2 regions of the Paenibacillus tritici genome follow, and region 2 is predicted to be linked to the other one. Evidence: riboswitches for the same ligand, from Rfam matches in the RefSeq annotation. Region 2 holds a riboswitch; the other holds the start of a gene.

Region 1 (5,499 bases), 170 kb from region 2:
GTCGGTGTTGGTACTGCCGTTGGTGTCGGTGTTGACACTGCCGTTGGCGTTGGTGTTGGTACTGCCGTCGGCGTTGGTGTTGGCTCTTCCGTCGGCGTTGGCGTCGGCGTCAGTGTTGGTACTGCCGTCGGCGTCGGTGTCGGCGCTTCCGTTGGTGTCGGTGTTGGCTCTACCGTCGGTGTTGGTGTCGGCTCGGCAGTCGGTGTTGGCGTTGGTGCTGCCGTCGGCGTCGGTGTTGGTACTGCCGTTGGTGTCGGTGTTGACACTGCCGTCGGCGTCGGTGTTGGTACTGCCGTTGGTGTCGGTGTTGACACTGCCGTCGGCGTCGGTGTTGGTACTGCCGTTGGTGTCGGTGTTGACACTGCCGTCGGCGTCGGTGTTGGTACTGCCGTTGGCGTTGGCTTCACTGTCGGTGTTGGCGTTGGCTTCACCGTCGGTGTTGGCGTTGGCTTCACCGTCGGCGTTGGCGTCGGTTTCACTGTCGGTGTTGGCGTCGGCTTCACCGTCGGCGTTGGCGTCGGCTTCACTGTCGGTGTTGGCGTTGGCTTCACTGTCGGTGTTGGCGTCGGCTTCACCGTCGGCGTCGGCTTCACTGTTGGTGTCGGCGTCGGCTTCACCGTAGGCGTTGGCGTTGGCTTCACCGTCGGTATTGGCGTCGGGGTGCACTTAGGTGTCGGTGACGGTTTTACTGTCGGCGTAGGCTTCACTGTTGGTGTCGGTGTTACCGTCGGCGTAGGCTTCACTGTTGGTGTCGGTGTTACCGTCGGCGTAGGTTTCACTGTTGGTGTCGGTGTTACCGTCGGTGTTGGCTTCACTGTCGGTGTCGGTGTTACCGTCGGTGTTGGGCTAGGCGTTGGCGTTACTGTCGGCGTTGGACTCGGCGGCGGTCCCTCTCCCTCGTACATTCCAAGGTGCAGCTCTACTCCGCCGCTAAAAGATTGTGCAATTAGAGTCCCGTACAGCTCCGCTCCGGAATAATGGACATCCGCGTTAGGAGCGAGTATCGTCCCAAAAAAGGATGTATACGCGATATCCACCTTTGTCGCTTCGTAGAAATTGAATAATACCTGGCTTGCTCTGCCGTTATTCATTGCAAAGCTTGGCACATTGACTGTAGATCCGCTTATATTAATAATCAATGTGGCATTCCCGGCAATGTTAAATTGAATATGATTTGTAGTTGCCAGCGTGGCAGCATCCAGATGAACCACATTGAAGCGGTCCGGTGCATTGATGGTAAGTCCTCCGTAATGATTATTACCAACCTCATTGGTACTGGACAATGCCCCGTATTCTGCGGAACGCGAGATCAGATACTGCCTCTCTGCTGCAAAATCAATCGGGCTGCCCTGCTTCTTCGTGCCCTTGATGTTAACGCTAGGCTCATTGGCTGAAATGCTGTCCCCATAGACCACGTTTCCGTAGATTTCTCCGCTGCCCGAATGTGTAAATTTCCTGCCGGCGACGAGAACATCCGTAGGTGTTGAATTCCTGTATGCCCTGGCCACTCCGTACCCACCGGAGAGAGTAATATCCCCCGCTGCTGCCAGGCGGCCTTCAATCTGATCATTACCTTGTGCGAAATCTCCGAATAGAAAAGCATTAAAATTGCCTGCAACTCCCAAAACCGCTGTAGGGTTATAAGGCACACCCGAAGCTGCCCTTACCTCCGTCCCCCAAGAAAAGGCGCTAGATAAGGTCATGATGCCCGCCAGAAAGACAGCGGCTGTTCTCCGCACTCTAGTTCTCAATAGTCCACACCTCCTATTTAACTATTAACTATTCTATGAATCTGCCGCATAACTATAACAAAAAAAGACCGCCAAGAAGGGTTAGCTTCACGGCGGCCGGACGACCTTAGCCTCAACTTAAGGGGCGGTAGATTCCTGACTTTGCGTCCCGCTCTTTCGAAACGGTTTGCGTTTGTACATGATTTCGATATGAAATTGATAGTTGCTTATGTATTATCGTTGTTGAGTCTATGACATTTGTTACTTTTGTACTAATTTCAGTTTATCCGGTCTCCAGTCCTATTGTCAATCCTTTTCCAATATATTTTTAGCTACTCCCTCGAAAATAATTCTCTCCAACCCCTTGTCCCCCAAGGGCTAAGGCCTCACTACCCTTTTCTGCGCCTGCCGAAAAAATCCAAGAAATCAGACCCTAACCGCAGTACTTGTAGCTTATCCTCTATAATTATATTAATTTTTATTATTAAAATTTGATACATATGTCCTATTTATCATTCTATTTGTATATATAATTACAGTCTATTCCTTTCGGTATGTAATATTACCTATTTATGGATTACTATAAACCCAAAAAACAGGTGTCACCCAATTATGGACAACACCCGTTTAAGCAACCCCCAGCAGTTGAACCCAGCCAATGATCGACACCCATAGAGGAACACTTAGAATGAACCCGAATACCAAACCGCGGCGGAGACTTCCTTCATGACTCATTGCCATTCTCCTTTGAACTGATTTTTTAATCTTTATTATTTCAATTTTAATATAAAATAATTCTTTATATTTTATTGTGAATTATGTCACATAGTTAGCCTGAGTTTATAAATTTCGTTGATTATTCTTTGCACTTTGAGTTACAATGCGAATATATGTTCTTGCCAAGGGGTTGAGAGGGATGCAGAGAGCAGAGAGCCAGGACAACCTGCTGGTCAAATCCTATATTTTGCTGCCGCTTATTATATCCGCCTTTGAACGCGATGCTTCCGTGATGTCATCCGAGCTGCGCACGCCCGCGCCTTATCTGGAGGTGATTCAGAGTGCCGTCCATGCCGCAACTGCCGATCTGCGGGAGGTCCGTGCCGGGATGCGGGCCCGTGGTCTGAGGGTCTATGAACAGCAGCGGCTGGAGATTGGGGTGGAAGCCAAATTCGTCTGCAGGGGTTATCATGAGCGGATGCTGCTGCTGGATGATGTGATTGCCGCCCAAGCCACCCTGCATATGCGCAGCTACCTGGGGATGGAGAAGAGGATTGCAATTTGGTAGCCAAAGAAGTCCTGCCGCAAGCGGCAGGACTTTTGAATCGAGCGAACCCCGGATGCCAATTACATTAACACCGTCCAGTACCCTAACGTACCACAAATAACCGCAAAAGCTACAGGATACAGAATCCTACGACTTACCTGATCCTTAAACACAATAAACAAACAAAGCATACAAAGCCATGCAATAAGAAGGCTACCCATCTATTATGCATACGCTCCTTCCCGGCATTTCTGCTCCGGCTTCAGCGGCTTACCGCCACAGAGCCCGCTATCCTTATATATAGGAAGATTTCCCGCCGAATATCCCAATTATACCAGCTAACCACGGATTTTGATGAAAATTATTATTCCCTGTGACACGGGGCGGAGTCAATCCTCCTCTTCAAGAACAGGATACTCCCAGAACCCTAAGCGTCCTTTGGCAGGTATAGGATGTACCAGCGGAACAACCTCCTCCAGCTTCCAGGCGAACCTGCCTTCTGTATAATTGCCGAATATATATTCATTTCCGCCCGGCCAGCCCTGCTGTACCTGCTGAAGCGTAACCTCACAGCAATCCGCAAGACGGCTGGTCGCCACAATTCTTCCAACCGGCAGGTTGTCGGCAGTGAACCCGTGACGGGCGAGCAAGGACTGATAAGGCTCTGTCCTGCAAATGGCCTTATTCACCTGCATCCCGGCATGAATGGCCAATGTCCCCCGGTAGGACGTCCGCCAGGAGCGGGTTTCAATTTGCTTTTCACCCAGCGCAATCAGGGTTGCCCACGGCTGTCGAATGGTCAGACATTTCATAATATAGCTTGCCTCCTCTGATGCATTACTATAGCCTCCCAAGGAAAGAATAAGGGTTATGAAGGAGGACTGATGAAGGATGGGTAACGGGTTCAATCGTGGTTACGGCGTATTAAAATGCAAACTATCCAATGAAGAAACTATATATAAGCTAGGTGACAAAAACAATCATATTGAGGTACTGGCTGAAGATGACTTCATCCAAAAGTATAGATTAGCGATCAACATCCAATCCAGCGAGAAAGCAAAGCATTTACCGGAAGACACAGCCAATCAGGTGCTTTATTATGTAGGGGAAGATTTCAAGTCAGATGAAACGGCGCGTTGGCTCACACTTGAATCCGGCTTCACGGAGATAACCAGGGACAACCGGAATCTTGCCCTTGATTATATCCGCGGGAACCTGGTGATCCCTAACAAGATGGTAGCTCTGCCTAATACGAACCCGAATGAAACCGAAGACAGCGATCCCCACAACAATCTGTATGACAAAATCACCTCTTATCTAAAGGAGGCACAGGAACAGGATGCAACCCTGTACGTATTCGGCGAGCCTTGGGGGCCGGAAGAGGATAAGCCCGATAAGTATTTCGGCTTCACTCCCGGACGCGGAGTTCATAATATTCATATGAATCAAGGCAACGCCGGCGGGTACGCTAGAGAAAATGGCGCATGGCAAGACGGCGGCGTCCTCATTCATTTTGAGAATGAACGCAGATGGGTCGCTATCTTCCTGGCCTTCCAGTCTCAGTCCTGGTGTACTAACGACCAGGGCGATGCGACCAAGCCAGTCAGTGAATGTAATCATACGAATGCTTTGTCATGAGCCAGCACCATCGCATTAACCGCTGATACGATATCCTTGGCATCCAGCTGTTCATCCAGCTTCAAATGAATTGGTAAGGTAGAGACTGGTGAATGGTTAGCAGAGATGATGAGCTCAACCACATGAGATGAAAGCACCGACGCTTGCAGGATTTGCAGCCAAGGGATAAGATCCGGTAACGCTTTATCCTCCGAAGGACCGGTCTCCATGCCATCCACCCCAATAGGTGAATGCCCGGCGAAATACTCAATCCTGAGCACAGCATCAGAAGGGGGACTGTTCCTCTTCAAGGTCCTAGCCGCTTCGAGCTGATGACGGGAGGTTTGTTTACGACCGTTAATTATATTCCACCAAACGATACACATAGAGGGGATGAAGAAGCAGAGCACCGCCAACCAACCACTGGAGGTCTTGATATAGACGGTAAAAAAGAGGGCTGCGGATAGAATCGCAAGCAACCAGATGTAGAGCTCCTGCCGCCATTTGGACTGGCGCTTCCCGGATGCCGGAGGTATGGACTGTGCTGGCTGAATATCGGCAGCTCGCTCCGGTTGAGCTGCCGTACGTTCTCTCCATGGCAAATGCTCCCCATTCAGCATATAGAAGTTATCGGCTGCTCCCTGCCAGACCTTCTCCTGCGAGGGATGCGGCGACTGCCAGAGGGTAACGTATTCTTGAATGTCTCTCAGATACAGGACGGGATCGCCCGTGAACGAGAAATATTGCGAAAGCTCCAGATGAATAACGGCAGATGAATAACGCTGTACATGGGTCGATAAGGTCTCCAGCCACTCCTGTACAGGAGTGGCAAGCGACGGGAAACGGGCCAGCGTGCCGGGTACACTCAGGCGTAGCTGCTCCGCAGCA
Region 2 (5,499 bases):
AACCGCCTGCGCGCGCTTTACGCCCAATAATTCCGGACAACGCTTGCCCCCTACGTATTACCGCGGCTGCTGGCACGTAGTTAGCCGGGGCTTTCTTCTCAGGTACCGTCACTCCGGCAGCAGTTACTCTACCGGACGTTCTTCCCTGGCAACAGAGCTTTACGATCCGAAAACCTTCATCACTCACGCGGCATTGCTCCGTCAGGCTTGCGCCCATTGCGGAAGATTCCCTACTGCTGCCTCCCGTAGGAGTCTGGGCCGTGTCTCAGTCCCAGTGTGGCCGTTCACCCTCTCAGGTCGGCTACGCATCGTCGCCTTGGTGAGCCGTTACCCCACCAACTAGCTAATGCGCCGCAGGCCCATCCCCAAGCGGCAGATTGCTCCGCCTTTCATTCTCTCTTCAGGAGAGGAAAGAAATTATCCGGTATTAGCTACCGTTTCCGGTAGTTATCCCAGTCTTGAGGGCAGGTTGCCTACGTGTTACTCACCCGTCCGCCGCTAAGTTAATCCGGAGCAAGCTCCTTCATAACTCCGCTCGACTTGCATGTATTAGGCATGCCGCCAGCGTTCGTCCTGAGCCAGGATCAAACTCTCCAAATTGGTATTTAGAAAGAGCGATTGCTCATTTTGAAACATCTGACGAGAATTTACATTCTCTTTTTGGAATTCACTTTCGTGATTTCCGATACTCACTCGTTGTTCAGTTTTCAAAGATCAAGCTCGTTGTCAGCGCCGCTTACCGCGTCACCAGCAACTCTTATAATATATCACGTTCGTTCGAGTAATGCAAGCTTTATTTTGAAATGACTTATTCAAGTAATTTCTCTAAATCCGCACCGCTCCAACAACGCTTATTTATAATAACCTATCTCTCTATGAAAAAGCAACCTTTATCTCAAACAAAAACCCCGCTCAATGTCTAAGCGGGGTGTTCTCTGAAGATACTATTAGATTACAGCGTCTATTCTTAGTAGAATTTCGCTGCAGTATATTTGCTAGCTGCTTTGATCAGACCTGTTGAAGCACTGTTCTTACCAAGACCGGCATCCACTGTAGTATCAATCGTTACCCATTTGCCGTCCAGGAACACTTCGTTCCAAGCATGGTACGAGGTTACATAGCTTGTATTCCCCATAACCAGTTTGGTTGGAATACCTTCGCTGCGAAGCATAGTGGCAAACAAGGATGCATAATCGTAGCAGATCCCTTTATTAGTAGCCAGTGTATTATCGTTGTTCGGAATATAATCGGTTGTAACACTATTAGCCAGGGAGTAATCATATTTCACATTGGCTACGATGTAGTTATAGATGGCTTTAACTTTATCTCCGTCTGATGTCAGACCCTTTGTAAGCTGTGCTGCTTTTTGAACGGATTTATCGGAAGAACTCCACTTCACATTCTGTACGGAGCTCAAATATACGGCATTAGCATTACTCATGGAGAGGGATACGGTTTCGGAAGATAGAACTTTGTATTTGTTGCCAATCGTGTTCTCCAGTACGGAAATCTTATATGAACCATTTCCTTGTTGCAGCGGGAAGGTCTCGTTCGGCTTGGAAGTGTATAAGTTGTAAGTGTAGCTGTTGTTATCCTTGGTGATCATGAGCTTCATCTTCTTGTCCTTAGGAACCTCGTACGAAACTCCGATAACTCCCTGATCCAGCTGTCCTACATTCAACCAGCTTGCATCGGCGTTAGCAGCCTGAGCAGTGCCTGTCTGCACGGAAGTGACAATTACAAAAAGTGTAACCAACATTAAATAAACCTTTTTCATTGGATAAAACCCCTTTCGGTAGCTGGCTGCCATCCTGACGGGAAGGCCCTTTAGCTTTGCGTCCCTACCTTTCGATAGGTTTGCCGTTATCGTATAAGCTTTATCTGTCCAATCTTCCACCATAAAACAAGAGATTCCGATTATGAACAAACAAAAAAAGCCTCTTCATTCGGTAACTGGCTGCCATCCATGACGGGAAGGCCCTGTAGCTTTGCGTCCCTACCTTTCGATAGGTTTGCCGTTTATCGTGTATTAGCTTTGATAGTTATATCTTACCATATCTCTATCTATTATCAAGACCTAAATTGCTAGATTACTACAAAAATATGCTAAAATTTTATGTTTCTCTACCTTTTCTCCGCCTTATCCTATGAGAGTCAGGTTAATTTCGCATGGATGATAAGCCTATGGGTCGGATCTACGAGCGGATCACAGGTAATGAGGGTTAGAATTTTATCATCATCCTTCCCCTTCAGCACAGATACATCGGTCGGCTCAACAATGGATACACCATAGACTACATACTTGTATTCGTGGCCGCTTGTAATAATGGTAATGGTATCCCCCTCGCCGACTTCATTCAGCCTGTTAAACAATCTCCCTGCAGTTCTGGATCTATGTGCCGCAATAGCTGCATTGCCCACCGCGCCGATTGGAGCCGTCTCCTTCATATGCGCTGCAGCATGCTTCATATTATTCTTGGTGGCACCCTCCAGGACAGGCAGCTTCAGATCAATCTTGTCGATTTCAATAATGGCGGTTATCTTACCTCCGACTTCAATGTCAGGGGTGGCAGAGGGCACCGGCTCTTCGGCAGCCGATTCTTCAGCCAGCAGCTGGGTCACCTCCGCATAAGGCTTGCTAAGATCCGTGCCGGCAGGGGCCGTAGCTGAAGGAACGATTTCACTGTAGGCCTGTTCAGCCTCTTCCAGCAGCTTCTGCTGCTGACGGTCATTGTACCACTCGCTTCCTTTGGGATAGAGCATAATCAGAACCCCAGCAAGTATAATCAGATAGGATAACTTCCGCATGACAATCGCCTCCATAATATAGAATATAAGCTTAGCCTTGTGTTATACCTTCATCAGAATACCCACTTACGGCTTCCGAAGAAATTAATAATCACTGTAATGAACGTTACCAGCACTTTGGCCATCAGCACCTGGACTCCCAATCTGTCCGTCAATAGATGAATCAGCACCACCGAAATGCCCAGCACCAGCAGATTCAGCACGATAAACCTCACCAGCTGCATCCGGTCAAAGCGGCCGGCATTCCCTCTGTCCCGGTCACGGAAGGTAACCTTCTTATTCCAGAAAAAGCTGTTGGCGGTACCGGCGCTGTAGGAAATAATCTGCGCAGGAGTGTTCACCATCCCTATGGAATGCAGCAGTGTAAATATCGCAAAATCAATCAACGTGTTGAGCAGGCCCACCGCATTGAACTTCAGAAACTGGATGATGCCTGCGCTCCAGGCCTTATTTTGCATAATCGCTTGCCTTCCGCGTATCTTCTATCTCCGCGTCGGGATACCCTCGGGTCTCGCTCACGATATAGAGCGGTCTGTCCTTCGATTCATCATAGATCCGGCCGATATACTCGCCGATTACGCCCAGCAGCATCAGTACTATGCCGTTAAAGAGCAGGTTCACTCCGACGATGGACGCCCATCCCGGTACAGTCCAGGAGGTGAAGACCTTCTGAAACAATACCAGGAACAGGTAGATGAAGCTGGAGAAGGACAGAAAGAATCCGATATATGAAGCGATTTTGAGCGGCTTGTGTGAGAACGAGGTGATTCCGTCGAGCGCAAACCGGATCATTTTCTTCAGCGGATATTTCGTCTCTCCGGCATAGCGTTCCTCCCGCACATATTCCACCATGGTCTGACGGAAGCCTACCCAGCTCACAAGTCCCCGCACATAACGGTTCTTCTCCTTCAGGCCGCGCAGCACATCACAGACTTTACGGTCGATCAGCCGGAAGTCCCCGGTATCCGTAGGAATCTCCACACTGGTCATACTGCTGAGCAGGCGGTAAAAGATTTTGGCGGTTATTTTCTTGAAGAAGGTCTCTCCGTGGCGCTTCAGCCGCTTGGCATAGACCACCTCATAGCCTTCCTTCCACTTGGCGATCATCTGCAGGATAACCTCAGGCGGGTCCTGAAGATCTGCATCAATTACCACAACCGCCTGACCTTCAGCATAATCCATACCGGCGGTAATCGCCACCTGATGGCCGAAATTACGGGAGAAGTTAATCAGCTTGACATGCTCGTCCGCATTACTGATTCCGCGCATAATCTCAGCCGTACGGTCCCGGCTACCGTCATTGACGAACACGAGCTCATAGGAATCACCGCAATCATCCATTACTTTTTTGAGCCGCTCGTAGGTTACTTGAATGACTTCTTCCTCATTGAACATGGGGACTATTACACTGTATCTGGCTTTCACCTGGGTTCCTCCTAAAATTAATTGTAAGCCACAGCTTCCTTGATGAGCCGGTTCTTGAAGCCCCCTTCCTAAGAAACCTAGAATACCCAGGAAGGGAACCAGCGCAGTACAGTAATGATATAACTGCTGTTAACCTGCATTCCGGATAGCACCGGATAGAACATAACGAACAGGATGGCGGCGGCCGCAACATAGGCGTACCGCAGATATTTGGCACCCTGGAATTTGCCGTCAAGCAGCTTCAGGATGTATACAGTAGAAAGAATCATAAACGGCACCATTGCAAAATAATGGTACAGGAAGGTCTCACGCGGCACAAGCATCCAGGGTACATATTGCGAGAAGAAACCAATCCAGATCATGTACAGGCTCTTGTCCCTGCGCTTCAAGGTAAACCATACGGCTGCCAGCATAGCGAAGATTCCGGTCCACCAGATGAGCGGGTTGCCCATAGTTACTATGCTGCTCGCTTTGCCTTCTGCCAAGCCTTCACCGCCGCTGAAGAACCATACCGGACGTTTCATGAACGGCCACTCCCACCAGGAGGACGCGAACGGGTGTGTCGCTACAAGCTGGCTGTGGTAGTTGTACATATTCTTCTGGGCATCAATCAGCCCCTTTATCGTGAAGCCTTCTGCTGAAGCAGAAAGTGCCGGCACAAAGGAGAGACTATATATGATTCCCGGGATGATCACGAAGAATAAGATACAGCTGGCCAGAGTGATCACCGTATTCTTCCAGAAGGATTGATCCGCTGTCCGGCAGGCGGCTTTGAGCTCCTGCCCGGTCAGCTTGCCTTCCGCCAGCAGACGCCCCGCTGCCTTGTATTCTCTGTAGCGTTCAAACAGCACCAACGCCAGCATAATGGCCAGTCCCGCGCCTCCGTATAGAACGATCCATTTAGAGGCTACCCCGATTCCGAAGAACAGGCCGGACCAGAACAGCGGAACCAGCGTTGTCCGCAGCGGCACACGATAGAAGTTCATCGTGTAATAACGCTGCATGAAGTAGAACATCAGCATAATGAAGAATACGCCGTAGACATCAATGGTGGATATTCGCGTCTGGGTGAAATGCATGAAGTCCAGGGCGAACAGTCCGGCGGCCAGTGCAGCATAGGTAGTCTTACGGAACAGCCGCATAGCCATGATATAGATCAGCGGCAGCATGGCAATCCCGAACAAGGTCCCTATCACCCGCCAGCCGAACGGGTTGACGCCAAACAGCTCCATCCCAACTCCAATCAGCAGCTTGCCGAGCGGCGGG

The links. A riboswitch is a leader RNA that binds a small molecule or an ion and turns the genes downstream of it on or off. The one in region 2 is predicted to bind cyclic di-GMP.
Region 1: another riboswitch for cyclic di-GMP. It lies ahead of KDC22_RS02460 (choice-of-anchor A family protein); the one in region 2 lies ahead of KDC22_RS03210 (transglutaminase-like domain-containing protein).

What each region holds. Positions count from the first base shown of each region.
Region 1 covers NZ_CP073365.1:553,125-558,623, reverse strand. Annotated here, with positions in the region: gene KDC22_RS02460 (choice-of-anchor A family protein) at 1-1,751, opposite strand, end outside; cyclic di-GMP riboswitch class I at 1,840-1,932, opposite strand; gene KDC22_RS02455 (YhjD family protein) at 2,647-3,015, shown strand; gene KDC22_RS02450 (ASCH domain-containing protein) at 3,384-3,806, opposite strand; gene KDC22_RS02445 (YukJ family protein) at 3,886-4,632, shown strand; gene KDC22_RS02440 (hypothetical protein) at 4,611-5,499, opposite strand, start outside.
Region 2 covers NZ_CP073365.1:721,169-726,667, reverse strand. Annotated here, with positions in the region: rRNA gene KDC22_RS03215 (16S ribosomal RNA) at 1-600, opposite strand, end outside; gene KDC22_RS03210 (transglutaminase-like domain-containing protein) at 968-1,777, opposite strand; cyclic di-GMP riboswitch class I at 1,792-1,872, opposite strand; cyclic di-GMP riboswitch class I at 1,946-2,027, opposite strand; gene KDC22_RS03205 (class D sortase) at 2,155-2,808, opposite strand; gene KDC22_RS03200 (GtrA family protein) at 2,862-3,266, opposite strand; gene KDC22_RS03195 (glycosyltransferase family 2 protein) at 3,256-4,233, opposite strand; gene KDC22_RS03190 (glycosyltransferase family 39 protein) at 4,311-5,499, opposite strand, start outside.